Regions from separate parts of the Paenibacillus sp. 1781tsa1 genome, predicted to be linked through region 1. Evidence: riboswitches for the same ligand, from Rfam matches in the RefSeq annotation. Region 1 holds a riboswitch; each other region holds the start of a gene.
What was found. A riboswitch is a leader RNA that binds a small molecule or an ion and turns the genes downstream of it on or off. The one in region 1 is predicted to bind S-adenosylmethionine.

Region 1 (10,916 bases):
AGCTAATCCCCATTTTCGATACACCGCCATCAGAATCCGAACTAACAGAACTGATCCAGAAGAGCGGGCTCGAGGTGAAGAAGTTCTTTAATACGAGCGGGGAAGTGTACAAAGAACAACAACTGAAGGACAAGCTGCCAGGCATGTCCGCTGATGAACAGATTCGTTTGCTGGCTTCCAATGGTCGGCTGATCAAGCGTCCGATTGTTACGGATGGAGAAAAGGTTACGGTTGGTTTCAAGGAAGAGACGTACGAGCAGGAATGGAATAACGCATAAACGTGCTGAATACCAGCTCTGAATTGTTCAAAATTCAGGGCTTTTTTGGCTGAACGATGGTTGGCGGAACTATGCTATAATGATAGAATTAGTTTCGTATTTTATTTGCTATAGAAATTGAACTAAACATTTACACGAAAATGGAGAGGACAGAAATAACCTGAAGAAGCGGAGCGTTCGCCTTTATCCCCGGATTTTCCCTTCTGGAAAAGGGAATCAAAAAAATCTGGGGATAACAGCGATCAGAAGGTTGTTCTGTCATCGGAATGGTAAGTGTAAATATACTTTAGTTTAATTTCTATAGAATCAGGACAGGAGAGAACAAATTCAAGTGAATCAACGTAATGAACCTACTTTGTTGCTGGTGGACGGTATGGCGGTGTTGTTCCGTGCTTTTTATGCGACATCTGCAAGCGGATATATCAGACGTACAAAGGCAGGATTGCCTACCAACGCAGTCTACGGATTTATCCGTTATTTCTGGGATGCGGTTCAGACTTTTGGGCCAAGTCATGTCGTATGTTGTTGGGATATGGGCGGTAAGACGTTCCGCGGTGAAGAATATGCAGCCTACAAAGGCAACCGGGCCGAAGCTCCGGATGACCTGATTCCCCAGTTTGCTCTGATTCGTGAAGTCATGGACAGCCTGGGTATTCCAAATATAGGTGCACAAGGATTCGAAGCCGACGATTGCATTGGGACGCTTGCTAAGTATTATACCGAAGAGACCGATATGAATGTTATGGTACTGACGGGTGACCACGACATGTTGCAACTGATTAACGACCGCACAAGTATCATTATTATGAAAAAAGGCCATGGCAACTACATGGTGTACAACCCTGAAACGCTCATGGCAGAGAAACAACTGACACCTCGTCAAGTGATTGACATGAAGGGTCTGATGGGAGATGCCAGTGACAATTATCCCGGAGTACGGGGAATTGGTGAGAAAACAGCGTTGAAGCTTGTACAGGAGTACGGCTCCATTGAAGGCATTTTGAGCAACATGGATAAATTGACGCCTTCGGTGCGTAACAAGATTGAGAATGATCTGGACATGCTTCATCTGTCCCGCAAACTGGCAGAGATTCATTGTGCTGTTCCGGTTGCCTGTGCGCTGGATATCTGTGAATTGCGTCTTGATCCGGATATGGTGATGGACAAGTTTGAACAACTTGAGATGAAGAGCCTTGGCTCTTGGATGGGAGTGGCAATAGGGTGAGCAACAAGCAGAACGTACGAACAGGCAAAAAGTGGTGGACAGGGGCTATGGCCCTCGTCCTGGCCTTGCCCGTAATTCTTTCGGGAGCAGTGAGTGCGCCACAGACAGTGGATGCCAAAGCAGCAATTAGCACCAAAGTACAGAAAGTAAAAGCAGCAGGACGTAATTTTACCGTACAGACCGTTTCGATTCCGAAGGGAACACCGGTTACCGTGGGACTCGCGAAGAAGCAAGTTGGCCAGACGGCAACATTGCCATCGATTGTGAAAGCCTATGGTGCACAAGCTGCCATTAACGGAGCATTTTTCGAAGCATATAACGGAGCACCAGATCCATACGGTATGTTAATAGCTAATGGTAAGGTCATACATATTGGAAGATACGGAACATCCATCGGATTTAAGGAAGATGGCTCGGCAATTATGGATTCACTTCAGGTGAGTTTGACAGGTAAAGTAACAGATACAAAAGGCAAATCACGCAGTTGGTATGCGACATTTATTAATCGAACACCCTCTGCGAATGCAAGCATTACGATGCTGTATACGCCTGAAAGAGGTGCCACAGTCGGGTTTAAAGGCGGTACTGCCGTAGTCATGGAGAAAGGCATCGTGACCAAGAAAGTGCCCAACACCAATGTAGCCATTCCTAAGAATGGCTCGGTACTGGTTTTCACAGGTAATCAAAAGTCTTCTTCGGATCGTTTCACCGTTGGTTCAACCGTAGAAATGAATTACAAATATACAAACGCAGCAGGTAAAGAGATCCCTTGGCAAGATGTAGTGACTGCTGTGGGAGCAGGCCCGCGTCTGGTGAAAGACGGCAAGGTAGCTGTAAATCCGACGAGCGAAGGTTTCAAGGATGCCAAGATTCTTAATGCTTCCGGAGCCAGAAGTGGTATCGCGATCATGGCAGACGGTTCCGTTATGCTGGCTACCGTTTCCGGAGCCACAATCAAGGAGTGGGCAGCGGTGATGCAGAAGCTTGGTGCAAAGCAGGCCATGAATCTGGATGGTGGTGCATCCTCAGGCATGTATGCCGGGGGCAAAATGCTGACTTCACCAGGTCGACTTTTGAGTAATACACTCGTATTTGGCGGCTCTGTGCGTTAAAAGAAAGTGATTATGGGAGGGATGACGCAAATGACACTCACATCTGATCGAAAGCCAGGGGAGGGCAGCACAGCTGTTCTGGCCATCAATGTAGGACTGCCGCAGCCACTCCCTGGGCAGAAGCGTGAAGTGCTGAGCGGCATTGTGAAACATCCTGTATCCGACGCGGTTTTCCTGTCATTCACTGGAATGACAGGGGATGCGCAGGCGGATCTGGTGCATCATGGAGGCCCTGACAAGGCCGTTTGTGTATACGATTACAGTCGTTATCCGGAGCTGGAACAGTTGATGGATCGCAAGCTAGACTGGGGAGCTTGTGGAGAAAATCTGACGGTTGAAGGCTGTGCCGAAGAAGTCGTTCGGATTGGTGATGTGTATGAGTTGGGTGAAGCCACAGTGCAGGTCAGTCAGCCCAGACAACCTTGTTTCAAGCTGGGTGCGAGGTATGATTATAAGGAGCTGCCTGTTTATTTTCAGGAGAGTGGATATACCGGCTTTTACTTTCGTGTACTGCAAGAAGGTGAAGTAAGGCCTTCATCGATATTTCGACGGATCAGCACCGATCCTGCATCAATGACTGTTCTTGAAGCCAATCGAATTATGCATCAGGGAAAAGAAAATGTCGAGGGTATGGAGGCGTTGCTGGCCATTCCTGCGCTGTCAGACAGCTGGAGGCAAACGTTAATGAAACGATTGTCCAAGCTCGAGAACAAGTAACAGGGTAATTATAGTGTCATCAAGTAAAGCACGAACGATTATTTCCTTTTTAAACTAACTTGGGAGTGTGACTAACATGACGATCTTAGGCGCAATTGAAGCAGGTGGAACCAAATTTGTATGTGGTATTGGCACAGAAAAAGGAGAAGTTCTGGAACGCGTAAGTTTTCCAACAACAACACCGGAAGAAACCATGGCTCAAGTGATTTCGTTTTTTGAAGGCAAAGGCATTGAAGCTTTGGGTGTAGGTTCATTCGGTCCAATTGATCCAATTGAAGGAAGCCCAACGTATGGTTATATCACAACAACACCAAAACCACATTGGGGACAGTATAACCTGATTGGCAAGCTTAAGGAGCATTTTGATGTACCGATGACATTTGATACGGATGTGAATGGTGCTGCACTTGGAGAAGCAACCTGGGGCGCTGCACAAGGTCTTGAGAGCTGTCTGTATATCACGGTGGGTACAGGTATTGGTGCAGGTGCTGTGGTTGGCGGTAAAATGGTCCATGGATTGTCTCATCCAGAGATGGGACATATCATTGTACGCAGACATCCGGAGGATACGTACGAAGGTTTCTGTCCGTATCATGGTGACTGTCTTGAAGGCCTTGCAGCTGGCCCAGCCATTAACAAACGTTGGGAGCAACCGGCTTATGAGCTGCCTGCAGATCATAAAGCATGGGAGATTGAAGCACATTATCTGGCACATGCACTGATGAATTATGTTCTCATTCTCTCTCCACAGAAAATCGTAATGGGTGGCGGAGTAATGAAGCAGGAGCACCTGTTCCCAATGGTTCGTAGCAAACTGCAGGAGTTGCTGGCTGGATATGTTCAGCATCCGGCACTTCAATCCGAGATTGACCAGTATGTTGTTTCACCCGGGCTTGGTGACAATGCGGGTCTATGTGGTTCGCTGGCGCTTGCCAAACTGGCATTGAATAAGTAGATCATTAAGGGATTGACGAATTTTACCATTGTGGTATGATATGGGCAACAGCATAGCACGGTTAATGAGGAAGCACCTCTCTTGCATGGATTTTGCAGGAGAGGTGTTTTTTGTGCTGCCTGTAGGTAGCGTAACTAACCCGCATAGGCTGAAATGTTAAAGGGAGGGAACGGAAAATGGAAGTCATTTTCATGAACAGATTGTCCAGAATGTCAGATCAGAATGCAGAGTATGCACAGCTATGGATTGGGGAAGAGGAAGATAGCTGGCAGCTAGGATGGAGTCGCTACGAGGAAGGAGAGCGTGAGGACAGCATCTGGTATGAAGGAACTTCTTGGGAGGAGCTGCTTCATATTTACCGTCATCAGCTTGCCATACAGATGAGTGAGGGGTACAGACCGCAGTTGCAGGGGTTATTTCATGAGAATGATGATCTGAAATCACGCAGTTATGGTGGACAGCGGCTCCATTGCTACAGTGAATTATACGGCAATGAGCAATTATATACGGATCTGTGCACATGGCGCAGGAAGAGAGCTGTGTCTGACCGGAAGGCACCGTATTTTATAGCAACGAATCGTCTGCTGCGTTTGATCAGTGCCTTTGTTCCGCAATCGCTGGATGAACTGATGCAACTGCCAGGCGTAGGAGAGAGCAAAGCGACCGTCTATGGTGCGGAATGGATGGAAATTACGAACGGGTTGGAGCGTTCAACGACATTTCCGCTGGACTGGGTATACACGGCGCTGAAGGAAGAAGAGTATGAGAGTTGGTTATACAAGCAGAGAGAGCAGAAGTACAAACAGGAACTTGATAAGTTCACCACGCGCAAGCAGGTGCTTGAAGGCATGAAGGAAGGGTATACGTTAGAGGAAATTGTTAATCGATCCGGATTATCCCGACGCGAGTTGGTTGAGTGGTTAGAGGCACTGGATCACGAAGGTTATGATACCGATTGCCTTCTTGATGTGGAGCTTGCTGTGATGCCAGAGAACGAACAAGAGGCTGTATGGAGTGCATATGAGGAGTTGGGAGATACGTTCCTGAAGCCAGTATTACATAAGGTGTATGGAGCGAAGAAGCCCGACGGAGGAAGTCTGGAGCAGGTCTATGAAAAACTGCGCATGATTCGGATCCGCTTTCGTCGGCACGCAGAGACAGAGAAGCAAGTTGGTTAATGATCGGAAATGAAAAAAGACGAGGCGTTTCTCCAAGAGGAGCGCGTCGTCTTTGTTATTTCATACGAGTTCATACCCAGTCTTTTTTGCGGAAAATGAAGAACATGCTCAGGCCCAGGGTAACCATCAGGCCAATCACAACAAAATAGCTGTATTTCCAGTTAAGCTCAGGCATATTCGTAAAGTTCATGCCGTATATACCGGTAATAACCGTCAGCGGCATGAAGACCGTGGTAATGGCAGTAAATACACGCATGATCTCATTCGCCCGGTTCGCTATACTCGATTGGTAGGCTTCTCGCAAGTTGCCCATCAGGTCGCGATACGTCTCAAAGGTTTCCGATATTTTTACGGCATTCTCATAGATGTCACTGAAATACTTTTGCAGTTGATCATCGATGAGACGCAGATCTTTTTTGTTTAGGGTGTTGATGACCTCTTTCTGAGGTCCAAGGACTTTTTTCAGCCACAGAATCTCACTGCGCAGCCCGATGATTTCATTCAGATGTGACTTTTTGGTGTGCATCAGAATGTCTTCCTCAAGCTTCTCGATCCGTGCTTCAATTCGGTCACCTACGGTGAAATAATTATCAACAATTAAGTCAACCAGCAAATACAACAGACGATCCGGTGTACTGATTTCCTGTTCCCACAGGATTGGTTTCAGTGTACGCAATTCGCTGACCTTTTGCTTCGTAACACTAATAATGAAATGTCTGCCGAGGAACAAGTTCACCGCACGCAGAAATATCTCTTCATCATCGAAACGGATGCTATTAATCACAATAAAATAATGGTTCTCATAAATTTCAATCTTCGGACGTTGTTCTTCGTCACTAAGACAGTCTTCCACAGCCAGATCATGCATTAAGAACAGAGGCTGAAGTACCGCCAAATCGTCTACATCTGCATCAATCCAGTAGAATCCTTCCGCTGGTGGAGTCAGCGCCTGCTGAATATCGTCCACCGGAATAAATACACCGTTGTTTACCAACCGGATTTTCATCGTTAATCTACTCCTTCTGCACCCGCCAACTTGGCGGATATTATCATTATGGGCGCAAAAAGAACAAATCAGCCGGTCGGCAGCGGAGCCTGGAGATCAGGGCTGCGTTCACTATATAATCAAACGGAAGTCACGTCCCGCTGCCGGCATGCTGATGTCAATTCTCTATGCAGTTTGTCGGAATTCGGCTGCCAGTCAGGCCTCGGGTCGCCATCCATTTAATATGTCACCTCTCACATAAGGGTTTATAACACCTTGTTTAGTATACCGCTGGTACAAGGTGCTTTCAAGCGCAAAAATGTGTCTATTTCGCGCCCTGAGGCAGTGTATGACAACGGATGATGAACGGTTCCGATCTGGACCGCAGACAGAGAACTGCAACTTGACGTGAGGGCATTAATGTAATAAAGTAGACGGTGAACCATATTAAATTACAATCTAATACAGCGAAATCTTATCAAGAGTAGGTGGAGGGACTGGCCCGATGAAACCCGGCAACCGGCGGTATACCGCACGGTGCTAATTCTTGCAGCGACCAAGTGTCAAGTGGCACTGTTGTAACTGAGAGATGAGAGAGGCGCATATCTATTTACATATGACCTTTCTCGAAATCCGAGGAAGGTCTTTGTCATATGCCCCGACTTCTCAGCAGTGATTTTCGCTAAGGAACTTGAGGTTGTTTGTAACGTTGGATGAAAGAGCAATTCAATGTTTTTACAAGCTCAAGGCAGTCAATCACTATACTGATGTGAAGACATCAAGCCAGTGGCGGCTGCATCTATCTATGCACAAGGAGGAGTTAGACTTACCATGCCAATCAAAATTCCGGATACTCTACCAGCAAAAGAAGTACTTGAAGGAGAGAATATCTTCGTCATGGATGAAACTTCTGCATACCAGCAGGATATTCGTCCACTCCGTATCGCTATATTAAACCTGATGCCCACAAAGGAAACGACTGAAACACAATTGCTTCGTCTGGTGGGAAACACGCCTATTCAGGTGGATGTTGTTCTCGTACATCCCAAATCCCATACGTCGAAGAATACGTCGCAGGAGTATTTGGATCTGTTCTATAAAACCTTCGATGAAATTGAGCACCGCCGTTTCGATGGCATGATTATTACGGGTGCCCCGGTGGAACAGATGGATTTCGAAGACGTGAACTATTGGAATGAAATCCAGGAGATTTTCGAATGGACCAAAACCAATGTGACTTCAACCCTCCACATATGTTGGGCTTCCCAGGCAGGTTTATACCATCATTTTAACGTACCCAAGGTTGCACTTGATGAAAAGTGTTTTGGCGTTTTCCCACATACCATCAATAAACCACATGTTCCGTTGTTGCGTGGATTCGATGAGGTATTCAACGTTCCACATTCCCGTCATACGGAAGTGAGACGCGAAGATATTGAAAAGAATGAGAATTTAGAGATTTTGGCTGAGTCCGAGGAAGCGGGTATCTTCCTGGTTGCTACCAAAGACGGCAAACAAATTTTTGCCACAGGACATGCCGAGTATGACCCGTTCTCATTAAAGTGGGAGTATGATCGGGATGCAGCTAAAGGGTTGGATATCGCATTGCCTAGACATTATTATCCGAATGACGATCCTTCCCGTGTGCCACCCGCCACTTGGCGCGCTCATGCCAACTTATTATTCTCTAACTGGCTCAATTACTATGTGTATCAAGAAACACCTTACGATATTGGCCCGCAAATCTAATCGAGATTACAGGAGGATGCAGCAATGGAAGACAACAACAAGTTGAAAATCGAAAGCCGCTTAGCACAAATTGGGTCCATCAATGAACCGGTAACAGGCGCCATTAACTTTCCGATCTATCAATCCACTGCGTTTCGTCACCCGAAACTTGGACAAAGCACGGGGTTTGATTATATTCGTACAACGAATCCAACCCGTAAAGTGTTGGAAGAAGCGGCTGCAGCGCTGGAGTCCGGTGATGCAGGGTTTGCCTGTAGCTCGGGTATGGCCGCCCTGCAAACGATTTTTGCCATGTTTGGTCAAGGCGATCATCTGATCGTATCGCTTGATCTGTATGGCGGAACCTATCGTCTGCTTGAACGCATCTTGTCCCGTTTCGGAGTAACCGCAAGTTATGTGGACACGAATGACCTTGCAGCACTGGAGAAGGTTCGTCAGCCGAATACCAAAGCTGTATTCATTGAGACACCAACCAATCCACTGATGATGATCACAGATGTGGAAGCCGTTGCTTCCTGGGCGAAAAGTTACAACCTGTTGACCATTGTTGACAACACGTTGTTGACTCCATTTTTCCAACGTCCGATTGAACTGGGTGCCGATATCATCATTCATAGCGCTACCAAATATCTGGGCGGACACAATGATGTGCTGGCCGGACTAATTATAACCAAGGGTGAGGCATTATCTGCAGAGATGGCGTTCCTGCATAATTCCATTGGAGCTGTATTGTCTCCAAGTGACTCCTACCAGTTGATGAAAGGGATGAAAACGCTGGCTCTTCGCATGGAGCGTCATGAATACAATGCGCTTACCATTGCCAAATACTTGCTTGAGCATCCAGCGGTGGGTGAAGTGTATCATCCAGGTCTGTCAGATCATCCGGGATATGAGGTGCAGAATAAACAATCCACCGGTAACACAGGTATCTTCTCTTTTAAAGTGAAGGATGCACGTTATGTTGAACCATTGCTGCGTCATATCAAACTGATTGCTTTTGCCGAAAGTCTTGGTGGAGTGGAATCACTCATGACCTACCCAGCGGTACAAACGCATGCGGATATTCCTCTGGAAATTCGTGATGCCGTAGGTGTGGATGACCGGCTGCTCCGGTTCTCCGTAGGCATTGAACATGCGGATGACCTGATTGCAGATCTTGGCAATGCTCTGACAGCTGCGCAACAGGAAGTTGAAGGAGGCGTGCACTCATGAGTGAGTCCAACAACAAGCAGAACGCCGAGTTGAAATTTGAGACCAAATTGCTTCATTTTGGTGATGAAATCGACAAAACAACTGGAGCCTCCAGTGTACCAATCTATCAAGCCTCAACCTTCCACCATTTTGATATCTTCAATCCGCCTCAACATGATTACAGTCGTTCAGGTAATCCGACACGTCAGGCTCTGGAAGATTACATCACACTATTAGAAGGCGGAGCACGAGGATTCGCCTATTCATCGGGGATGGCTGCGATCTCCAGCGTGTTCATGATGTTCTCCGCAGGGGATCACATGATTGTAACGGAAGATGTATATGGAGGTACGTATCGGTTGCTTACTTCCATATTAAGCCGTATGCAGATTGAGACGACCTTTGTAGACATGACCAATATCGATGAAGTAAAAGCGGCACTCAAGCCAAACACCAAGGCAGTTTATATGGAAACACCGTCCAACCCTACACTGCGAATTACGGATATCGCTGCCGTAACTGACTGGTCGAAGGAACATGACCTGATCACGATTCTGGATAACACCTTTATGACACCGTACTATCAGCGTCCAATTGAGCTTGGTGTGGACATCGTCGTACATAGTGCTACCAAGTTCCTCGGGGGGCATAGTGATGTGTTGGCAGGTTTAGCAGTTGCTCGCACGGAATCACTTGGCGTACAACTGAAACAGTTGCAAAATGGACTTGGAACTGTACTCGGGGCACAAGAATCCTGGCTTCTGATGCGCGGGATGAAAACCTTGGGGGCTCGTATGGCTCATAGTGAACGTAGTACAGCCAGACTTGCGGCATGGCTTAATGAGCGCAGCGATATTACCGCTGTCTTTTACCCTGGACTGGAGGATCATCCGGGCCGCGAGGCACATGAGCGCCAGTCAACAGGATATGGAGCTGTCGTTTCCTTTGACGTCGGTTCAGGTGATCGCGCAAAAGCAGTTCTTAACCGGGTGAAGCTACCCATTGTTGCTGTAAGTTTGGGAGCTGTGGAGAGTATTCTGTCCTATCCAGCGATGATGTCTCATGCGGCAATGCCTGCTGAGGTTCGCCATGACCGTGGAATAACAGATGGATTGCTGCGTTTCTCAGTAGGTCTGGAAGATATCGAAGATCTGATTGTAGATTTGGAACAAGCACTTCAGGAATCCTAGCAAAAGTGAGTGCCCAAATACGCCTATCCGTATCACTTAAGTTCGAATCAATTCCATTCCATATGTAAAAATTTTTACTTATTTTTAAAGCACCTGTACATAAGGTGCTTTTTTTCACATGTAACCTGTGTTACGATATGTGGAGTACAGAAATGCGATGTTGCCACCAGAACTTGCTTCTTTTGAACAAGTTGGGACGGATCGTTATATAATTTCTCTTCATGAGGGAGGCTTTTTTACGATGAGTACGGTAGACCGTATCTTAGATAAAGCCCTTCGGGGCGAACGTTTGGACTTGGAAGACACGATTCAATTATTTGAATCCAATGAAGTGGA
Region 2 (10,916 bases), 4.1 Mb from region 1:
GCATCAGCAACTATGCTTCGGCAATTTTGCAAATACCCCGGAATATGATGCTTTTTGGAATAGTATATTAAATGGTGTCAGCTTCCAAGATAAGGTTGAACGCAAGGATGCAAAGGGGAATTCCGTATGGCTTGAGGCGACGTATATGCCGGTGTACGATGAGATGAATCAGAAGATACTGGGTGTCTCCAAAATCGCCACCAACATCACCAACCGTCAGAACAACATTTCGGTCGTAGTGAATGAGCTGAAAACGATGTCACATGAGCTGAATGGGCAGGCAGATGTAGGCATTGAACGGAGCCAGGAATTAATGTCCAGTATCTCCTATATCTCAGAGGTGTCGGCTACTAATCGTGCAACACTGACTCATCTTCAGGAACAAGCGGGATCGATTCAGGGCGTGGTACGAACTATACGCGAGATTTCATCACAGACACAGTTGCTTGCATTAAATGCCGCCATTGAGGCTGCACATGCAGGGGAATACGGACGAGGATTCGATATCGTGGCTAAGGAAGTCAAGAAATTATCCGCAATGGTGGAGAGTTCGATCAATGAGATTCGTGATAGTGTGACTGGAATAACCAAGGAAATTGGTAATATTACAGGTGGCACGCAAAAAGTAGAGGAATACGTCGAGCGGAGCCAGAAGCAGATTGAGATCGCATTGAATGACTTTATGGCAATTGCTGCATCGGCTCACTTGCTGGATGCCAAGGCGGAGCATGTAACCAGAATCGTATAAGAATATATAGTGATGGCGGTTCCTTACACAAGGAACCGCTTTTTTTGTCGTTCAGCACACAAAAAAACGGGAATTATTGTGATCAAACGGGGACACAATACTTGGGAATACCTGCAGCTTCACATGCAGAGAAATGTAGGGGTGGGAACATGTGGTCAACAATTCTATCCTACGTGCCAGAAGGGCCCATATGGATTCAGGCATTCTTGGTTTTCATTATTCCGATTGCGATTACCATGACTACGCGCTGGATCAATGCCGCCATTAAGCGTGGAAGCTTCTCTCGTTCGAAGCAACCTACTATATCCTCGAAGGATATCTCGCCAGCAGCCAAAGGACAGGGCCAAGGAACCGAGACAGGCCATTATGCCAATATTAAATTAACGGAGAAGTATAATACAAATTTGATTAGCGTAAAAGAAAGCTTTGGCAAAAATGCAGATGTGCATATTCGGGAATTTACGATTAGGGGAACGAATACACGGGCTGCGGTCATCTACACCGAAGGCCTGGTAGATCAGGACTTAGTAGATGATCACTTAATTACACCGTTAATGTTAGAAGGTGTTCCCCTACTTAAGCAGGAGGGGTTCCTTCATCCAGACAACGCACACCTACTGTCGGCATACCTGAAGGATCAATTACTTCCTGTCAGCCTGGTTGAGGAGACCAAGTCTCTCCAAGAGCTCTCAATTGGGGTGCTTTTCGGAAAAAATGCACTGTTGGTTGATGGTTTACCAGGTGCTTTATTAATTGGAGGCCACAAGATCAAATCACGAGGCGTGAATGAACCTGTGTCCGAAGGATTAATCCGTGGACCTCGGATTGGTTTCACAGAGCAATTAAGCGATAATACAGGCATTTTACGTCGTTACGGAAGTGATCAGAGCCTGTTCATTCAGAAGTATGAAGTGGGTTCACGGATCAAAAAAGATTTGGCGATAGCCTATATTCAGGATATTGCCGATCCGAATCTCGTAACGGAGGTCTGCAAGCGAATCGAAGAGATGGATATGGATTCGATGCTGGAATCAGGTTATGTGGAGCAGCTCATTGAAGATAGTACCCTAAGTCCTTTTCAGCAGGTACTAAATACGGAAAGGCCTGACCGGGTAATCGGTGCTTTGCTGGAAGGTCGGGTGGCTATTCTGTTGGATGGGACGCCATTTGTGCTCGTTGTACCCGTGACCTTTAGCATGTTGCTCCAATCTCCCGAAGATTATTATGAACGCTGGATTCCAGGAACTTTTTTACGTGTGCTGCGTTTTATGGCTGCGATGTTGGCATTGCTCGCTCCTGCACTCTATATTTCGTTTATTTCGTTCCACCCTGGTCTTATCCCGACCAAGCTGGTTTTGACGATTATTGAAACGCGGACAGGAGTACCGTTTCCTTCGATCATTGAAGTACTGATCATGGAAATTTCTATTGAGATTCTGAGGGAGGCAGGGATACGGCTGCCTAAACCGATTGCGCCAGCGATGGGTATCGTTGGAGGTCTGATTATTGGGCAAGCAGCGGTACAGGCAGGAATCATAAGCCAATTCCTGGTTATTGTCGTTGCGGTTACCGCGATCTCTTCCTTTACGATTCCTGTCTATAGTGCAGGGTTAACGCTGCGAATTCTGCGATTTGCCGCGATGTTTAGTGCAGCCATTCTTGGTCTTTATGGTGTGGTTATGTTTTTCCTGCTTGTATGCACGCATTTGGCACGACTCTCCAGTTTCGGCGTACCTTATGTTGCACCAGCGGTTCCTTATCATTTGAATGACTGGAAGGATTTCGTTATACGTGCTCCGTTAAACATGATGAGAATGCGTCCCGATATGAATAAACCAATCGACAAGGATCGAAAAGAATAATTTGAATTCTTATGGACAAGAGGTCTGGAGGTGAAATGAAGTGAATGGCTCCCCACAAAAGATAACCACGACACAGGCCGTTGTCATTATTGTCAATTACATGCTTGGTGCCGGGATCTTGACGTTACCTCGAACGACCAGTAAGGCTGTCGGAACACCGGATGTCTGGATATCCATTATTCTGTCGGGACTGATTATTGCAGGTGTCGGAATTGTACTGGTAACCTTGTGTCGCAGATTTCCAGGGAAAACGGTATTCCAGTTCACCCGTGAAATTACGGGGAGCTGGATTGCTTACATATTAGGATTTGCCATGATTATGTACTTTATGGTGATTGCCGCATTCGAAATTAGAGTTATGGCTGAAGTAACAGGGATGTATCTGCTTGAACGCACCCCCACATGGGCGATTATTATGGTCTTCATGTGGATCGGTATATATATGATCTCAGGCGGGCTTGGTGTCATTGTACGTGTGTTCGAGATTATTCTGCCGATTACAATCATTATCTTTGTGATTGAAATTCTGCTGAGTAATCAGCTATTCGAGATTGGGAATCTAAGACCGGTGCTCGGGGAGGGGCTTATGCCCGTTTTCAAAGGACTGAAGCCATCTCTATTGTCATATACGGGGTATGAGGTGATGCTAATCATGACTGCTTATATGAAAAATCCGAAGAAGAGCAATATGGCAATGAGCTGGGGGATATTCATAACGACCGCAATCTATTTGATTACTGTTGTCATGGTTGTAGGTAGTCTATCCCTCGATGGAATCAAAACACGGACTTGGCCAACGCTGGATTTGGTAAGAAGCTTCGAGATACAAGGTTTGATATTTGAACGGTTCGAATCTTTATTGTTGGTCATCTGGATTATGCAAATCTTTTCGACTACAGCGATTACACATTATTGCGCGTCGGTGGGCATTCGTGATTTGTTCCGTTCAAAAAAAATCAAGGGCATTATGTATGGTCTGCTTCCGTTCATTTATGTGACAGCAATGATGCCTAAAACGGTGGATGATACCTTTACACTCGGGGATATGCTCGGCAATGTATCCGTGATACTATTCGCCATTTTACCTCTGGTCCTACTGTTGTTAAGTCTGATTCGCAAAAAAGGAGGCAAGCATGCATGATACCATTCCGTATTCTCTTACGTGTAGCTTCTGCCTTGTGCATTCTGTTATTGATATCCGGATGCTGGAGCAGTCGGGAAATAGAGGATCTAAGTCTTTATGTCGGTCTTGGAATTGATGTCGGTAAAGAGACAGCATTCGAAAAAGACATCGCTGAACAGGGAGGAACATATCCTAAGAAGAACTATGTAACCGCTACGGTGCAAATTGCTCCAGGCTTCACCAATAGTCAATCGAGCCAACAATCCGGTTCGCCTTCTTCCGGCAAAACATCCTACTCCAATGAACAGCTCAGTGGAGATTCCATGTTGCAAATCTTCCGTCAGTTTGCGTTAAGACGCGATCGCCCCCTCATTGGACATCATCTGAAGGTAATCGTTGTCTCCAAGGATATTGCCAAAAAATATGGTCTGGACCAATTACTTGATTTTGTACTACGGGATAATGATATTCGACCGAACTGCCTGGTGCTGATCAGTCATCATTCTGCATTAGATGTGTTGACTTCACAGGACCCGTCTCGGATTCCGGCTTTTTATCTCACAGGAATTACGAACAATTCGTACTTGTCCAACAAAATATTGGATCCTGTATTACTGTCTAAGTTAGATGCACAGATGCAGTCCGGTTCCAGCTTTCTGCTTCAAAATGTGTTGAATTCCCATGGAGAGGACAAGTTCTCTGGAGGCAGCATTTTTGATGGGAAAACAACCAAATTCATCGGAGAACTTAGTCAAACAGATCTTGAGGGTTTGTCATGGCTCAATTCCAAAAAAAAAGGAGGTGTCTTAAAGACACATAACAAGCAAGGATTCACCGTGGTATATGAAATCAAGAAGAAAAAGGTGAAAATTATTCCCAAGGTGGTTGGCAATGATATTTCATTCCATGTGAAGACTGAATCCGAAGGCTGGCTGATGGAGGATTGGCGCTCTCCGGAGGAAGAGGAAAAAGGTGAATATCTCAGAGAATTGGAAAAGGATTTTGCTGAGCTTGCCGAACAACAGATTCGACAGGTGTTATACAAACTTCAGCATACCTACAAAGTTGATGTTGCGGATTTTCGGGATAGCTTGCGTATCAAAGAACCTAAAACATGGAAAAAAGTTAAAGACGATTGGGATAAAATTTTTAGCACCGTGCCGATCACGTACGAGGTAAAGACCACCATTACCAATCCGGGGTCTTCTACCGAATAGCGAGGTGTGCCATTTATGATTTAAATGTTGACACATTCATGATAGATCGATATATTAGTAAAAAATCATTTTCTTATCCAGAGAGGTGGAGGGACTGGCCCTTAGAAACCTCAGCAACAGATCTGAAGGATACTGTGCTAATTCCAGCGGGTGAACAGCCTGATAGATAGGAGCGTTTGTTTTTATTTGTCAGTAACGGCGCACTCTTTAGGAAGAGTGGGTCTTTTTTGTTTTTTCTGGATGAAGAAGTAGGGAGCAGCAGGTATGGAGAACAACAACGACAAAGGGCATTTTCAGCGGAAAATGCAGGCACGGCATGTGGTCATGCTCTCTCTGGGTGGAGTCATTGGAACGGGATTATTCCTGAGCTCGGGCTACACAATCCAGCAGGCGGGGCCACTGGGAACCATTCTTTCCTACCTGATTGGAGCCATCGTAGTATATTTGGTCATGCTCTGTCTTGGTGAACTGTCTGTTCATATGCCGGAGACGGGAGCATTTCATAGTTATGCAGCTAAATATATCGGACCAGCAACAGGTTACACGGTGGCTTGGTTGTACTGGTTAACCTGGACTGTTGCGCTTGGCTCCGAATTCACAGCCGCCGGTCTGTTGATGCAGCGCTGGTTCCCATCGGTAAACGTATGGATATGGAGCGCGCTTTTTGCACTGATGATCTTTTTGTTCAATGCTTTAACGGTAAAATTATTTGCAGAATCCGAGTTCTGGTTCTCTTCTGTGAAAGTAGTTACCATCGTAGTCTTCATTATTATTGGTGGTGCAGCCATGTTTGGGTTCATCCCCATGGCGGATTCTGAACCGGCTCCATTCCTTTCCAATATTACAGCATCCGGGTGGTTCCCTCATGGGGCTACAGCGATATTGATGACCATGCTTGCTGTTAACTTTGCATTCTCAGGCACCGAGTTAATCGGTATTGCCGCTGGAGAAACGGAGAATCCGGAAAAGACAATTCCCAAAGCTATTCATACCACGCTGTGGCGGTTGGTCATTTTTTTCATCGGAACGATTATTATCTTGTCGGCTTTGCTGCCCATGTCGGATGCCAGTGTACTGGAAAGTCCGTTTGTAGCGGTAATGGAGCGGGTGGGTGTACCCTATGCAGCAGACATTATGAACTTTGTTATTCTGACGGCGATTCTCTCTGCTGCGAATTCAGGTCTGTATGCTTCGTCACGAATGCTCTGGTCTCTGGCAGATAAAAAGACAATCTCCCCTTGGTTTGCCAAACTGACCAAGCGCGGGGTGCCGCTGAATGCACTTCTGATCAGTATGGTGGGTGGTGCCTTGGCTTTGCTGTCCAGCATCATTGCACCTGGTACAGTGTATATTACGCTGGTCTCCATCTCAGGTCTGGCTGTTGTTGCCGTATGGATGAGCATCAGCGCTTCCCAGTACTTGTTCCGCAGACAGTATATCCGGGAAGGACATGCCGTCAAAAATCTGGTCTACCGCACACCACTGTATCCAGTGGTACCGATTGTTTCATTTATATTATGCCTGGCTTCATGCATAGGTATTGCCTTCGACCCAACACAGCGAATTGCGCTGTATTGTGGGGTTCCATTTATCGTAGTATGTTACGCAGCCTATTATCTAACAGAACGTGTGAATAAGAAAAGAGGACAAGTAGATGACGCAAACACAACAGACTAACCCCATAGAACAGATCCTGCGTGAACATCCGGTCATGATTCTGGATGGAGCGCTGGCAACAGAACTCGAACAGCATGGATGTGATCTGGATGATCCATTATGGTCGGCTCTTGTGTTGCTTGAGAATCCGGATGTTATTGTTCAGGTCCATGCGGATTATTTCAGGGCAGGAGCCGACTGTGCGATTACATCCAGTTATCAAGCCACGGTAGATGGCTTCCGCAAGAGAGGAATCGGTGAGCAAGAAGCGTTGGACCTGATTCGCAAGACGGTGGAGCTGGCTGTACAGGCGAGAGATGACGTATGGGCAGAAGTGCAGGAAGGCGGAGTAAATAATACGGAAGCCAAACTGGAGGGCAATCTGGTCCTCGGAACGGCACAACAAACGTCTGATGTCCTAGAGACAGTGGTCTTAGCTCGGCCACGACCGATGGTTGCTGCATCCGTTGGACCCTACGGCGCTTATCTAGCTGATGGATCGGAGTATATTGGTCACTACGGTGTGTCAGATGAGACTTTGACTGCATTCCATCGTCCGCGGATGGCCGCATTGCTTGAAGCGGGTGCTGATATTCTGGCTTTTGAGACCATTCCATCCTTGCAGGAAGCACAGGTGCTGATTGATTTGCTAAAGGAGTTTCCTCATGCGTATGCCTGGCTATCTTTCTCCTTGAAAGATGGGACGGCAATCAGTGAGGGCACGCCGATTGAAACATGTGCACAATTGTTTGGTTCCGAGCCGCAGATTGCTGCAATTGGCCTGAACTGTGCTCCCATGGAAGTGGTGACGGAAGCAGTGAGTATTCTCAGCCGTACCAGCGATAAACCTGTTATTGTGTATCCTAACTCGGGAGAAGTATACGATGCAGCAACGAAGACGTGGAGTGGACAGGGTACATGTGGCAGTATGAGTGATGCTTCGGAACAGTGGGTTGCTGCGGGGGCAAAAATTATTGGCGGCTGCTGCCGCACGACTCCACATCAGATTGGAGAGCTTGCGAAGAAGTGGCGGGGTTAAAGTATATCCAGCCGAGCCAGAACTGCATGGAAAAGCCCTTTCGTATCTTATAAAGGATACGAAAGGGCTTTTTGGATACTTCTTTTAATATTTACTTATTCTCTACCTTAATGGTTCCTACAGATGTGCTCAGGGAAAGCAGAGGTCCACCGCCATTGATATCACTCTTTCCCTTTGAAGCACCCGAGACCTTGCCCAGATCCGTTTCCGCTTTTAGTGTGTAAGCCAGATTGGAAGGCAGCAGGGCAGTGATAGTACCCAACTCAGTTGAAGCTTTGAGCTGGCTTCCATCATGCAGCTGATTCAGATCAAGACGGATGGTACCTGCATCGGATTTGATGCTGGATTTGCCTTGGGCTTGAATGTTCTTAAGATCAATGGAGCCTGTATTATTGGCAAGCTTATAGCTTCCTGTTAAACCTGCAAGTGAAATATTGCCAACTTCTGTAGAGATCTCATATTCAACGATATTGGCGGGAGCCTCAATCACATAGTTTACGATGAAATGGGAATTTCCTATATTTTTGTCGGCCCATGACCAAAGATCGGTTCCCGCCTTATCCTTGGGGTGGATCTCTACGGTGGTTGTTTTCCCTTTGGTCGTTAAGGAGACTTCGGCATTTTGAGCCAGTTCCTCCAATGTGGATTCACCGGTACGATTATTCAAAGCCTGAATGTACGTACGGACTTGAAGTTCACCATCTTCACTGCTCCGCACCTCGATATTACCTACAGGATGATCAACAACCAAGAGACTGGATGCGGATTTCTCGCTGACTTGATCAAGTTCCTTATCTATAGCATTATTGCTAATCAGCTTCATCCATTGGGACTCGGCGCCCTGGGCATTTCCGCTCTCTGATGAGGAGTTGAGAGGATTATTCGTACAGGCCGCAAGTAAGCCAACGGAGCCTAGAGCGGCGACCAGAAGCTTTTTGTATACGCTATGCATGAGTACTCCTTCTTTCTACATGTTATTCGACGACAAGAATACGCGGCGATGCCTGGCGAATCACCTTGGACGATACCCACGATCCTAGAGCTGCGGCAATAATACTCAGACAAGCAAAGAGTATAATGCCTCCCCAGTTCAAAATAAGAGGAATCTGTACGATACCGTATCCCGATAGGACTTTTTCAAGTAACAGGGGGAGAAGGTATACGCCTACAATGACTCCAAGCATTGAACCAATCAGAGCTAAAGCAGCTACTCCAGTAGCAATGGAGAAACGGATTTTTCCAGATGTCATTCCTATCGACTTATATATGCCATACGTCTTGCTCTCTTTGCGAATACTGATCCGGCAGGTGCTGAAGATAATGATAAATGTAACCAAAATGAACAGCAGACCAATTAGAGCCATGGGGTACACAAGAATGCTTGCAGCTTCTGCATAAACGGAATCCAGCAGCGTTTTTTGCGTGACGATGGAAGCAGAGTCTTTGAACTGTTCATTCAATTGGTTAGCAATGGCTCCCGCCTGAGAAGGATCGTTGACATTGATAAACGCGACATCTACATCTCCGTAATTCGGATTCACGCTTCGAAGCGCTTGAGCTGTGATTCTTCCGGATACCGACATGTCGGAGATGGCCTGATAGATGCCCGAGATCATGAACGTGCGTTTCTCTCCTTCAATGTAGAGATCAATGAGATCTCCCATATCCTTGTTTAACATCTTGGCAACACTAACCCCGATTGAAATTTCATTTTCGCGTTCCGGATTGTTTCCTCTCAACGTCTCAAAACCAAGATCTTGATAGCTTCCATCCAGTACTCTTAGATAAAGACTGGTAGATTGGCTGGCCACGTCGGTTGAATCATCTGGAAGGATAACTCCGGTGATGTTCCCTTGCCAGCCCACATTTTTGATGCGAGGATCTTCTTCCAATACGTTCTGCAGCTCTGCTCTCGGAAACGTAGCTTTGTTTACAACGACTGCGGCAATGTTAGCATTGTCATAACCCCATTTGGCCGCCGTCTGATAGATTCCGGTAATGCTGGTCAGTACAACATACCCGAGGACAAGTACGGAAGCAGCCATCGTTGTTAGCAATAACATCAGAACCGAGCTTTTGCTGTTTTTGATCAGATTGCGTATGCCGATGACAAAAGATACGGGCAATCGTCCAAACAAGGCCCGGTTTGCGAGAGGTGAATTCATTCGTCGCGCCATGCGTACATTGTCGCTCTCCGACATACCGTACCGAATGGCCTGAACAGGCTCGATCGTGCGAGCTTTTCTGGCGTATAACACGACGAATGCAATAACCAAGACGAGTAACAGTAGCCCTACAACAATAGCAGCTCCAATGCCCTCAATTGGAAGATCACCCTGGCCAGTCCGCAGGGACGATACGGAGATGTTGATGATGAATTTGGAGACGAATACGCTCAGTACCAGCCCGGGAAGAACGGCGATGATAGACAGCAGGGCATATTGAATGACGTAGGTACCAATGGTGCCCCGGGAAGTGAGTCCCAGCGATTTAAGGATACCTATCGTTTTGTAGTTGGCCAGAATGGCATCGGATATGGTGAAGCCAATCGTAATGAGGGCAATAATCATCATGACGGCCCCTAAGAATATCATAATGAACCCGACGATCTGATTGATGATCAAATAAAAGGATGAGATACTTTCAAATTCCATTTTGGTTTCCAGAAATGGGGCACCCGTCTCCCTTGTATAACGATCCCAGTAGCTGGAGTTCGTACTGTAATCATCAAAATGGATGCCCATCATGTGAATATCTTTTCCTGCAAGCGTACTTAAATCATTTTGGTAATCCGTACTGTTCATCCAAATTCTTGCCGTATTAGTGAACGGTGCTCCATAAGGAACATCCACAACAATAGCTGAGACTGCGAGGTCAAGTGTGGTTGATCCGGTTTTGAATTGAATGGTATCACCGACAGCGATGTTATAGCCATTCGCCATGGAGGTTGGGATCCATACGCTTCCTTGTTCAGGAGCCGAATGTTGTGTACCACTTGCAAATACAAGTTCATCTACACTCCACGGAGGAGGCGGGGTATTCATCATGTATAGATAAAGGTTAGGGATGTCAGTGCCCCCAAAAGTGATACCCGACAAGGTGCGGTAAGTAAGTAAAGGTGAGACTTGAACACCGTTCTGGGCAGCCCACCAGTCATGCACAGTTTGGGGATCATTCAGTCCTTTGTCGAACGTCAAGATCTGATGGGACCCGTTGGTCCGACTATGCATCTCCTCGAACTGGTTACCCGTATTGGCCAGAATGATGACAG
Region 3 (10,916 bases), 3.8 Mb from region 1:
TGAGGGCCGTCATTTTACCAAGACCTTTGGCACTTCCCGTTATGAGGGCAATCTTTCCCTTCACGTTCATCCCCCTCTTCAAAGAGCAGTCACTATCCAGTATAAAAGATTTATCGTCCGCCTACAACTCGCTTATCCACAAGGAATTATCCACCTTTAATTCCAAATATATCTTGAATCAAATTGAACACCTATGGTATTGTCGAGGATATAACCTGAAAGGACCTCTACATGAATATGATGAACAAAAGATGGATATCTTTTCTTACACTTCTAATGGTGAGTGTATTAACAGTCTCCAGTGCCTTGCAGGTATCAGCGGCAAGTGAGAGTGACCAGGCACCTGATGAATACGATTGGATTAGTGGACCAGCATCGGTCTCTCTGGACGGTAAAGCCACACTCGAAGTCCCTGAAAGTCATTCCTTTCTGGATAAAGCCAATACCCAACGCTCGATACTTAACAGTGGTGGAAAACCTAACGGGAATGAAATCGGAAGCCTGACCAGCAATAGCGAATCCGGCTCGTGGTATGTCGTGTTCGAGTACGTGAAGACAGGTCATATTCATGATGATGATCAAAATTTGAATGCCGAAGAACTGTTAAGCAGTTATATCCGAGGCACAGAAGAAGAGAACAGAGAGCTCGATCCTGAATATAGAACGTACATAACAGGTTGGGAAATTGAACCGGCATACGACAAGACCAAACATCAGTTAGTCTACTCCCTTGGTTTCAAGAATGCTGATCAGCAAGCCATGGTGAATTACAATGTAAAACTCCTGACACGCGAAGGGTACATTACAGCCATTCTGGTTATTGATACGGCCAACTTTCAACAGAGCCGCCAGGCATTCGAGGAAACCGTCCTTAATCAACTTCACATTAATGCAGGACATACCTACGAGGAATATAATGCTTCGACTGACAAAACATCCACCATAGGACTCAACAGCCTTCTGATGGGCGGAATCGGGTACACGGCTTCCCAAAAATTCAGCGCCCTTCTTTTGCTCAAAAAAGGATGGGCCTTAATCTTGGTTGTCGTTCTTGGGCTAATCGGTTGGATCAGATACAAAATCAAAAGTTCACACGGAGATGAAGAAAAACTCTCTCCCTCCGAGAGGACGTACTTGCAGGAAGCGGATGAACAGCAGCATGCTGATCAGAATGAATTATCCTACTACCGCCAATCTGGACATCACTCCAATACTGATACATCAGAAAAACTTTGACCTATGTTGTGACTTATGTTGATCCATGCTTCAGCACAGACTTAGGGAGTGGCTGTTCAAAAGTTGCACCTTGCTCTAAGCCCTAATGAACCTACCGCACCTTAAAAGGCAGATCATCAACGGTTGCAAGATTTAACGAACCTCTCTAACGCTAATTCGTCATAAAAGGGCTTAAAAACCTAAAAAATTGAGTAAATCGACGAAATAACGTCTCTGGGATTCGTTGGATCTCAGATCTGGGCATATGGGAGTGATTAGCGTGTGTCAGGTTCATTAAAACAAAATAACACTAAAAGAGGATGTCCTTCCGTCATATTCATGACTAAAGGGACATCCTCTTCTTATAAGCTTTACATCATATTATTCATATTGAATTATTCAGTTGCAGGTTCAACTGCACCTTTATAACGCTCTTTGATAAATGTTTTCACTTCTTCGGAGTGCAGGGCAGCAGCCAATTTCTGAATTGCATCTGAATCCTTGTTGTCCTCACGCGAAACGAGGATGTTCGCGTATGGGTTACCTTGCAGATCTTCGATGAGCAAAGCATCATTCGCCGGATTCAGGTTCGCTTCAAGCGCATAGTTAGCGTTGATGAATACCAGATCCGCTTCATCCAATTGACGAGGCATCATGGCTGCATCCAGCTCGATGATATCCAGGTTCTTCGGATTGGCTGTGATATCTTGAATCGTAGATGTGATATTTGTGTTATCTTTCAGCGTAATGATGCCTTCTTTCGCGAGCAGCAACAGAGCACGTCCCCCATTGGATGGGTCATTTGGAATGGCTACTTTTGCGCCGTCAGCCAATTCATCCAAAGATTTAATCTTTTTGGAGTATCCGCCAAAAGGTTCAACATGAACAGGAGTTACAGCAACGAGGTTGAATCCACGTTCTTTATTCTCTGTGTCCAAGTAAGGTTGATGCTGGAAGAAGTTTGCATCCAATTTTTTATCAGCAAGTTGCTGGTTGGGTTGAACATAGTCATTGAACGTAACGACTTGCAAACGAATACCTTGTGCTTCCAGTTCAGGCTTGATGCTTTCCAGAATCTCAGCGTGTGGTGTAGGTGAAGCTCCAACTTTCAATTCAACCGTGCGTGGTGCACCTGCTGAATTGTCTGCGCCGCTATCGGCATCCTTGTTGTTTCCGCAAGCTGCGAGAACTGCAATCAACATAAGACTAAGTAGAGCGAAAGACCATTTTTTCATGTGTAAAACCCCTTCTCTAATCAATTTTTCATGTGGCGTCCGCACGAATGCATAGGCCATCATGTTATCTATGTGTTATTTCCTGGTGAAAAATGTAACTAAGCGATCTCCAGCCATCTGGAGAATTTGCACTAGAATGACCATAAATACAACGGAAATTATCATAACTTCATACTGATAACGGAAGTATCCATAATTGATTGCCAGCGTTCCCAGTCCTCCACCACCAACCATGCCCGCCATCGCCGTGTAAGAGACAAGCGTAACGATGGTGATTGTTATACCAGCAAGCAGACCAGGCAGTGCCTCAGGCAGTAAAACCCGTCTTACAATCTGTCCGGTTGATGCACCCATCGCCTGTGCCGCTTCAATTACACCACGATCAACTTCTCGCAAAGTAGTTTCCACTAAACGAGCGAAGTATGGAGCTGCTCCAATAACTAGAGGCGGTATCACACCCAATACCCCTGTAGCCGTACCAACGAGTGCTCGTGTGAACGGAATAATGGCTATAATCAGTATGATAAAAGGAACTGACCGCAGAATATTAACAATAAACGATATTATCGTATACACCACACGTGACTGTATTGAGGCGGATCTCGCCGTCATGAATAGCAATACGCCAAGCGGCAAACCAATGATAATGGTGAACAAGCCAGAAGCGCCCAGGATTTGTAGTGTCTCTATTGAAGCTTTACCAATCTCTTCCCAACGTACGGTTGAAAAATCCATCTAACGTAGCACCTCCACATCAAGTCCCTCAGCGGTTAATTCGGATATCGTCCGATCAATGGCATTAGAATCACCCTCGAACCGAACGGTCAGCTGTCCATAAGGAACCTGTTTAATCGTAGAGATCGTTCCCTGCAGGATGGCAAAATCCACACCCGTCTTACGAACCGTTCTGGACAAAATCGCTTCATACGTTTTGTTCCCCAGAAAGGATATCTTCACAAGTTTGGAAGCAACACCTGCCTGCAATTCAACGCCTGCATTCGCCAGAGCGGTCTCTTCCAGAGCCAGTCCAGCTTCATGGTCACGCATCATGAAATCCCGCGTAATCGCATGTTGCGGCTTCAGGAACACTTCTGTTACAGGTCCCTGTTCCACAATGCCACCTTGATGAATGACAGCCACCTTGTCACAGATGTTCTGAATGACATGCATCTCATGTGTAATCAGCACAATTGTAAGGTTGTACTTTTCGTTAATGTCGAGCAATAATTTCAGAATTGAATTTGTCGTCTGCGGATCAAGTGCTGAAGTAGCCTCATCACAGAGAAGTACATTCGGATCACTCGCAAGTGCTCTCGCAATCCCCACACGTTGTTTCTGTCCACCTGATAATTGAGCTGGATATTTGTTGCTATGGTTCTCCAGACCAACGAGATTGAGCATTTCCTTCACTTTACGATCGATGGCATCCTTGGGTGTATTCACAAGCTTTAGTGGAAAAGCCACATTATCATATACTGTTGCCGAAGATAACAGATTAAAGTGTTGAAAAATCATTCCGATCTTGCGTCTCTGTTGCTGTAATTCGGTTTTGCTCAGTTCAGTCAGGTTGATTCCGTCAACCCATACTTCACCCTCCGTAGGCCGCTCCAGCAAATTAATACAGCGAATCAGTGTACTTTTACCCGCTCCGGAATGGCCAATCACGCCGTAGATTTCACCCTTTTGGATGTTCAAATTCAGCTCGGATAACGCTGTTGTAGACTTTTTTCCTTTGCCGTACGTTTTTGTTAGACCTTTTAATTCAATCAATCGCACTTGCCCCTTTCCAACCACCTACATGTATCTTTACCCGATCTAAAGGAAAACTCCCCTTAAAGTACAAAAAAGAGCCCTTTGCAGAAACAAAGAGGGCTCTTCACGTGAAAGAATATACCTTCTCATCTGCCAAAATCGTGCCTTGCACCATTTTGTAGGAATTAGCACCTAACATCTATAACGAATGATACATGTATCATGTCATTACAAATCGGTTGCCGGGCTTCATCGGGCCTGTCCCTCCGCCGCTCTCGATAAGAAATATGTTGTTGTAGGATTTTATAAGTTCATGTAGTTCATGCTTTATAATGTGAATGTAACTTTTAAGAAATATCTGTTCATTCTTTGTCATTGTAACACTCTAATTGAAACTCAGTATATTCCAAGTATTCCGATTTGTCAAAGGGAATTATTTCTTTGCCATATTTTATTAATATAACGATAAGAGGCTGTTAACGTTTCACAGACCATATCCACGCCCTGACGCATTTCCTGCACATGCTGATTGAGATCCTCTAACTTTACTTTACCTTGCAAGGTCTGGTGTAACTGCCACAGGTCATCGTGCATTTCTGAGTTCATGTAGTGAATTTCCATATTACGTCGTTTGCGCAGCTTACTCATCGGCTCCCGGTATGAGTCCTTGATCTGAATTAATTTCAACGCAAGATCATGATGCTCCCTCGCATAATCGAACTGCCTTAACACTGTAAAATAAGAAAAATGCGCTTTTGTATTTGAAGTATTCAGTTGGAATATTTCATTCAATACGGTACCGACTTTATCCAGAATGGCAAAGCAGCGGATGAAGCCATCTTTGTAGAAATACACATATCGGGCATACTCGGCTTTTTCAGTCGGTGTCATGTCGTCCGTTGAGCCTGCAACGACCTTTTTGCGAAAATGAGCTGCAGCGAAGCTGCTTTGCTCCAGTTCATCCAGTGAAGAGATGAGTCCCTGAGTCCACACATACAGTTTCCGATAGTCGTGCGTGGGATCATGATCCACATGCATTTGCCGCTGAAACAGCTCAAGTGTATGCGCCATGGAGTCCATCGCTTCCTTCAATTTACCTTCGTTTATACGCGGTTTTTCCCCCAACAACGTTCGCAGCATATTTAACCTCCTCTTTTCCGAATCAACATTTCATCACCATAAAACTTCATCCATTCCGTGTAATTGCTGCTTGCCATAGGTTGCCCTGATCCCCCTGACATCAAACAAAGTCCACCTGTCCAATGATGTACATCACTGGATGGTGGACTTTCATATTAGGCCGAGTACTTTCAAGAGAACTGTATCTGTATCTAGAACCGATTAACCGGTCGATGCAGCTTGTACACCAGGAAACTCATATACGTTAAAACTCCGAACAATATGGCGATATCCAGCATATGAGCGAGAGCTACGAACATATATACTTCCGGGCGGTTCATTGTCACCATCATGAAAATACCAATGACGACTTGCATCAGGATGAGAACAACGGATACCACGCCAAGGGTACGCATTTCCTTGTTGTCCGGATGATTACGGTAAGCGAAGTGACCCAGAACTGCAATAACAATGACGAGCGATGCTGCTGCTGCACGGTGAGCAAAAGCAACCGCTACCCCACCCGAAAGCTCAGGAATAATCTGCCCGTTACAGAGCGGAAATCCAGAACATCCGCCAGCAGAATTCGTGTGGCTCACAAATGCACCCGTGTATACCACGAGGTATGTGTATATGGTGGAGAACCAGACCAGATTCCTGAATTTTTTGCTCACCCGAGGGTATTTATTCAAACGCTCCAATCCGCCATCTTTTGCCTCCTGCCTTATGCCCAGCGCCATCATTAGGGAACTGGCAAAAGCAATCAGTGCAAAGCCGAAATGCAGTGCCATGACTGCTGAAGATTGGGAGAAGACGACGGCAAAAGCCCCCATGATTCCCTGGACGATAACAAATACCAAGGTTAAGAAAGAAAACAATTGCAGGTCACGGCGTGACTTGCCGAACAGCAGAAAAGCAACAAACGAAGCAATGGACAACAATCCAGCCAGTGCGCTTACAGCGCGATGGGAATATTCAATAAGTGAAGCCACAGTATGTGCCGGAACGAGTTTCCCGTTACATAAAGGCCATTCCGTTCCGCAGCCAAGGCCCGATTCCGTTTTGGTTACGATGCCTCCACCAAAAGTGGCCAGAAACATGACAAGACAGGTTAATACGGTTAACCATTTAAATAAAGTTAAGTGTTTCAATTTTTTCTCACCCGCTGTTGGTTTAAGATGGCGAAGAATATTCTCCGCTTGTTTCGATACTTTGACACTTATTTCACAACTAAATTCATTATACCGGATAAAATGTTCATTGACGCCCGCGCTTTGTGACAAAATGTTAACGTCTGCTGAAATAATGACCGATAGGTCATTGGGGTTATGTACATCAAACTTTCTAACATAGAAACGTGTCGAACACACAAACGCCATTTCCCTATTTCAAGAGAAATGGCGTTCTTTTTATTATACCCTTTTACAACATGAACCTGTCATACTTTTATAATCATTTATGGATCGTGTTGTACACCTCGACTGCGCGATCCAGGAACTGCTCAATCTCTTCTCTCGACTTGCGCAGCTTGTTCACGTACCGTACGAGTTCGCGCCCATCTGTATACGCCACAAAGCTTGGAATGCCAAGAATATTCTGCTCTTCACTAACCGTTCCAACCTGATCCACGTCGACCTCAATCAAAGTCAGTTCACGTGCATATTTCTCTTCAACCTCAGGCATAAACGGATCGATGTATTTGCAGTCACCACACCAGTCTGCCTTGAATACGGCAATCGTCAAACGTGGGGATTGGATGGCTACATCAAAAGCCGGTTTGGAAGTAATCTGTTCCATTCAGTTCATCTCCCTTTCTGTACCTTGTCATACCCTAAGTGAAGCAAATTGGCGAGTGGAAGTCAAATAATCAGCGCATACTTAGAATAAACCACATGGTCTGTGAATCTAAACCCAGAACATCATGAAAGGATGTCACGTCATGACTTCCACCAGAACCGATTCTTCCAGCGAACAGCATCACGGGTCCCTCTTGCAGATTGTCCGTTCCATTCCGGGTGCTGCCCGGGAAATCTGGCGTGGCAAACAGGCTGCATGGCAAGCCTCAGCACAGCTTCGTCACCCATTGCGTGACATCGAGTGGGATACTGATACGGCAGCTGCCCTACAGTCTGAGGTGGAGCGTCTGTTACCTGCCAGCAGCAAGTCTTTTGCACGTACGGACCAGGTTCAAAGCGCACTCGTCTGCGAAGAAGATTGCATCATCCTGGAAGAGATTAAGACGCTGACCCAGGAGCATAATCGGAGTAATATCACCCGCACGGCAGCTTATCTGGAATGTTATGAGCAATACCCTGAACTGCATTGGGCACTGCTGGCCCATATGGTCTCTCGCAACGGCGGATATCACATGACAGATCTTCAGAGTGACTTAATGCATAATCTGCAGAATCAGAGCGATCGCGAGCATATGTATCGGCTGCTGGAGCGATGCAATGCACTCATTTTCCAGGATGCATATCCCCAGCTACAGCTGTATATGAACAGTCGTCGGATTGGACGAAGCTGTTTCCATCTCTTGTCGCACTTTCACGTATCTGCGTTTATGACGCCGTTTTGGGAACGCTTTTGGCTGGAACGGTGCAGTTCACTGCTAAGTGTCGCATTAATTATTAATGAGCAGAACTATATCGAGAGCAGGGTGGTGCAGCATCCTTATTTTCAAAAAGAAGTACTCTCCAAACCCGCATTCCATCTGCACAATCTGGCGGGTCTGAATCATATCGTCTTTCCTCTTGGACGGGGAGCAGGAATCGCAGGGCGCGTCATTGAACATTTTGGCAAGTTGGATGAGCGAATCATGTTTGGCAAAAGCCTATATGCTCTGTTGTTTGGGGTGGAGCAAGTCTACACACAAGTGATGGCGTTCGTACGTTCGGTTCCCCATCTTGGCTCGCGGGCCGAATATTGGCCTGGCCTGTTTACCCATCATGAAGACGAGGCAGGTGATCACACCTTATACACTCAGGCGCTACTTGATGAAGAATGGCTTCCAGAAGGGCAACGATTATATAGTCCGGAACTGCTCTCCGTATGGGGCGACACGCCTTATGAACCGATTACCAGACAAGACTGGCTTCAGACTCGGGATTGTCTCGGTTATCTGACGGCACCGCGCCGGCCATGGCTGTTTGAGATGAGTCACGAACACCGGTATGGCATGCTGAAAACAGCACTGGCTCATGATGCAAAAACCATCACACACTAATGCTGAAGATCATATGGAGCAGGCAAAACCGAATGATGTGAATATCTGATGTACCGCTAATTCTCGCCTGCTGGGTTAGTATTCAACGCAGTCAATCCAGCTCGCCTTAGCGATACAAAAAGCCCTGTCCGCTTAACAGCAGACAGAGCTTGTATCCTATTTTCACAACATATTGGAGTTTGAATGATGCTGCTTGTATTCTTATCCTCTTTGCCCGGCTTCACGTTGAAGACGCATAAGTGGACGGAGAATTTTTTGCAGAATACGGGGGTAACTGCCCAGCTCGTCCTTGCGTAATACACGCAGCACAACCATGAGAACCAGATACACCACCACAACAAGCACACCAACCACAAGGCAGGTAAGCAAGAAGGATACACGCGCTGGCAGGAACAGTCCAAAAATCATATTTCCTATCCAGTTCGTTGCAAATCCTACACCTGCTGCAAGCAAGACCGTAATGATAAACCCTTTCCAACGATCTCCCATGATGGAGAAATCAACGATTTTGCGAAGGACACGCAGATTCAGATATGTGATAACCAGGAAACACAGCGCCGTTGCAATAATGATGCCGTATATGCCAAACAACGGCGCAAGGATCAGACTTGCAACCAGCTTGACCACAACACCTGCTGCTACACTGATCATGGTAATCCGCGGTTTCCCTACGCCAAGCAAAATGGAATTGGTGGTCATCATCGTAATCTGGAAAATGGTACCGAATGTCAGCAAGGCAATAATCGGCGTTCCATCCAGATTGGTAAACAACAATCCGTTGACCGAATACGCAGCTGCACAAAGTGCAATGACAATCGGCATACCTGTCAGAATCGAAATACGCAACGCAAGTGTAACCTGACTCTTCAGATGCGCTTCATCCTTGCGGGCAAATGCTGCCGAGATGACAGGCACCAAGGATTGACTCAAAGCGATAGCGAGAATCGGAGGAATACCCGCAATACTTTGGGCCTTAGCACCCAAGATCGCAAGAACGCCAGTCGCTTCTTCGAGTCCGATCTGGCCACTGAGCAGTGGGACCACAAGGGATGAATCGATAAAGTTAATGGCTGGAACCGCAAGTGAGGACAGCACAATGGGAATAGACAGCTTGAAGATATCACTGTAGATGCCGCGCATTGGCAGTTGCTCTGCACGTTCGTAATTCAATTGGGCCGCACGGTCGCTACGACGCAGCTTCAAGGTAAAGTACAGCATGACACCAAAGGCACCCACACTTCCTAATACCCCACCAAATGAGGCACCCGCAGCAATCGTTTGATCATCGTAATTCCATTGCAGCATGACATAAGCCACGATAATGGCTGTACCTACACGAGCGAACTGTTCCACAATCTGTGAAATACCACCTGCTGTCATATTGCCGCGTCCCTGGAAATATCCACGCATCATCGCAATGGCCGGGAAAAGCAGCAAGGCTGGAGCCAAGGCGCGAATGGCGCTGACCGATGCCGGTACTTTGGAGACATACGTGGCATAATAAGGTGCAGCGAACCACAATAAAGCAGACATGACTACCCCGGCGACAGCCGCAAAGATCAGGGCTGCACGGTAGATCTGTTGGGCTTCACTCGCGCGTCCGAGCGCATAGCGTTCCGACACCATTTTGCTAAGTGTACTCGGTATGCCCGCCGTTGCTACAGTTAACAGCATTAAATATACCGTATTGGAGATGGTGAACGATGCGTTACCGACATCTCCGAGGATATGCTCCAGCGGCACCCGCTGAACCAATCCGAGTACTCTCGCGATCAGCGCAGCGGCCGCCAGAATGAGCGTACCCCTAATGAATGTTTCTTTCTTAGACAAACGAATTCCCCTTCTTTCCTCCACACCGGACGTGCATAACGTTGAAGCTAATCCTGAACGTTTAGGCGAATCTTACCACCCAGATAATAAAGAGAACAATCATGACGATTTGCAAAATAATTTTCATCACGGTGCTCGTAAATAGCCCCACCACGGAACCAAATCCGACTTTTGACGCTTTGGAAGGTGAAGACCCACCGATCAGTTCCCCGATAAAAGCACCGATAAATGGTCCCAGTACCAGTCCGAATGCCGGAATGACGAAAGGGCCAATGATAACACCAATGGTACTCAGCGTGGTTGATAACTTGGAGCCACCGAACTTCTTCACGCCCCATGCGCTGACGACATAATCAGCCACGAACAACACAACCACAATCAGAATCTGGATGATCCAGAACCACACACCGAACGGATCAAAACTGAAGAACCAGCCGTAGACCAGAAAGGCGAAGAAAATCGCTACAGCACCAGGTAGTATGGGATATACCGTTCCGGCCATCCCCACTGCAAACAGCAGCACAATTATAATCCAGGCA

Region 2: it holds a riboswitch for S-adenosylmethionine, as region 1 does, so the genes downstream of both, mmuP (S-methylmethionine permease) here and metA (homoserine O-acetyltransferase MetA) in region 1, are expected to answer to the same signal.
Region 3: it holds a riboswitch for S-adenosylmethionine, as region 1 does, so the genes downstream of both, NKT06_RS25890 (methionine ABC transporter ATP-binding protein) here and metA (homoserine O-acetyltransferase MetA) in region 1, are expected to answer to the same signal.

Annotation. Positions count from the first base shown of each region.
Region 1 covers NZ_JAMYWY010000001.1:1,989,000-1,999,915, forward strand. Annotated here, with positions in the region: gene NKT06_RS08980 (arsenate reductase family protein) at 1-278, shown strand, start outside; gene NKT06_RS08985 (5'-3' exonuclease) at 610-1,503, shown strand; gene NKT06_RS08990 (phosphodiester glycosidase family protein) at 1,500-2,615, shown strand; gene NKT06_RS08995 (MOSC domain-containing protein) at 2,646-3,332, shown strand; gene NKT06_RS09000 (ROK family protein) at 3,409-4,287, shown strand; gene NKT06_RS09005 (HRDC domain-containing protein) at 4,464-5,465, shown strand; gene corA (magnesium/cobalt transporter CorA) at 5,536-6,471, opposite strand; SAM riboswitch class I at 6,923-7,046, shown strand; gene metA (homoserine O-acetyltransferase MetA) at 7,282-8,199, shown strand; gene NKT06_RS09020 (PLP-dependent transferase) at 8,224-9,411, shown strand; gene NKT06_RS09025 (trans-sulfuration enzyme family protein) at 9,408-10,580, shown strand; gene mqnC (cyclic dehypoxanthinyl futalosine synthase) at 10,822-10,916, shown strand, end outside.
Region 2 covers NZ_JAMYWY010000001.1:6,137,479-6,148,394, reverse strand. Annotated here, with positions in the region: gene NKT06_RS27565 (methyl-accepting chemotaxis protein) at 1-748, shown strand, start outside; gene NKT06_RS27560 (spore germination protein) at 898-2,610, shown strand; gene NKT06_RS27555 (GerAB/ArcD/ProY family transporter) at 2,651-3,751, shown strand; gene NKT06_RS27550 (Ger(x)C family spore germination protein) at 3,748-4,950, shown strand; SAM riboswitch class I at 5,021-5,123, shown strand; gene mmuP (S-methylmethionine permease) at 5,215-6,627, shown strand; gene mmuM (homocysteine S-methyltransferase) at 6,605-7,645, shown strand; gene NKT06_RS27535 (DUF4097 family beta strand repeat-containing protein) at 7,737-8,597, opposite strand; gene NKT06_RS27530 (ABC transporter permease) at 8,620-10,916, opposite strand, start outside.
Region 3 covers NZ_JAMYWY010000001.1:5,754,508-5,765,423, forward strand. Annotated here, with positions in the region: gene NKT06_RS25870 (SDR family oxidoreductase) at 1-64, opposite strand, end outside; gene NKT06_RS25875 (DUF2167 domain-containing protein) at 238-1,236, shown strand; gene NKT06_RS25880 (MetQ/NlpA family ABC transporter substrate-binding protein) at 1,611-2,450, opposite strand; gene NKT06_RS25885 (methionine ABC transporter permease) at 2,526-3,185, opposite strand; gene NKT06_RS25890 (methionine ABC transporter ATP-binding protein) at 3,186-4,220, opposite strand; SAM riboswitch class I at 4,346-4,487, opposite strand; gene NKT06_RS25895 (Cthe_2314 family HEPN domain-containing protein) at 4,626-5,342, opposite strand; gene NKT06_RS25900 (COX15/CtaA family protein) at 5,534-6,472, opposite strand; gene NKT06_RS25905 (thioredoxin family protein) at 6,774-7,118, opposite strand; gene NKT06_RS25910 (DUF2515 family protein) at 7,261-8,547, shown strand; gene NKT06_RS25915 (putative polysaccharide biosynthesis protein) at 8,749-10,377, opposite strand; gene NKT06_RS25920 (DUF456 domain-containing protein) at 10,439-10,879, opposite strand.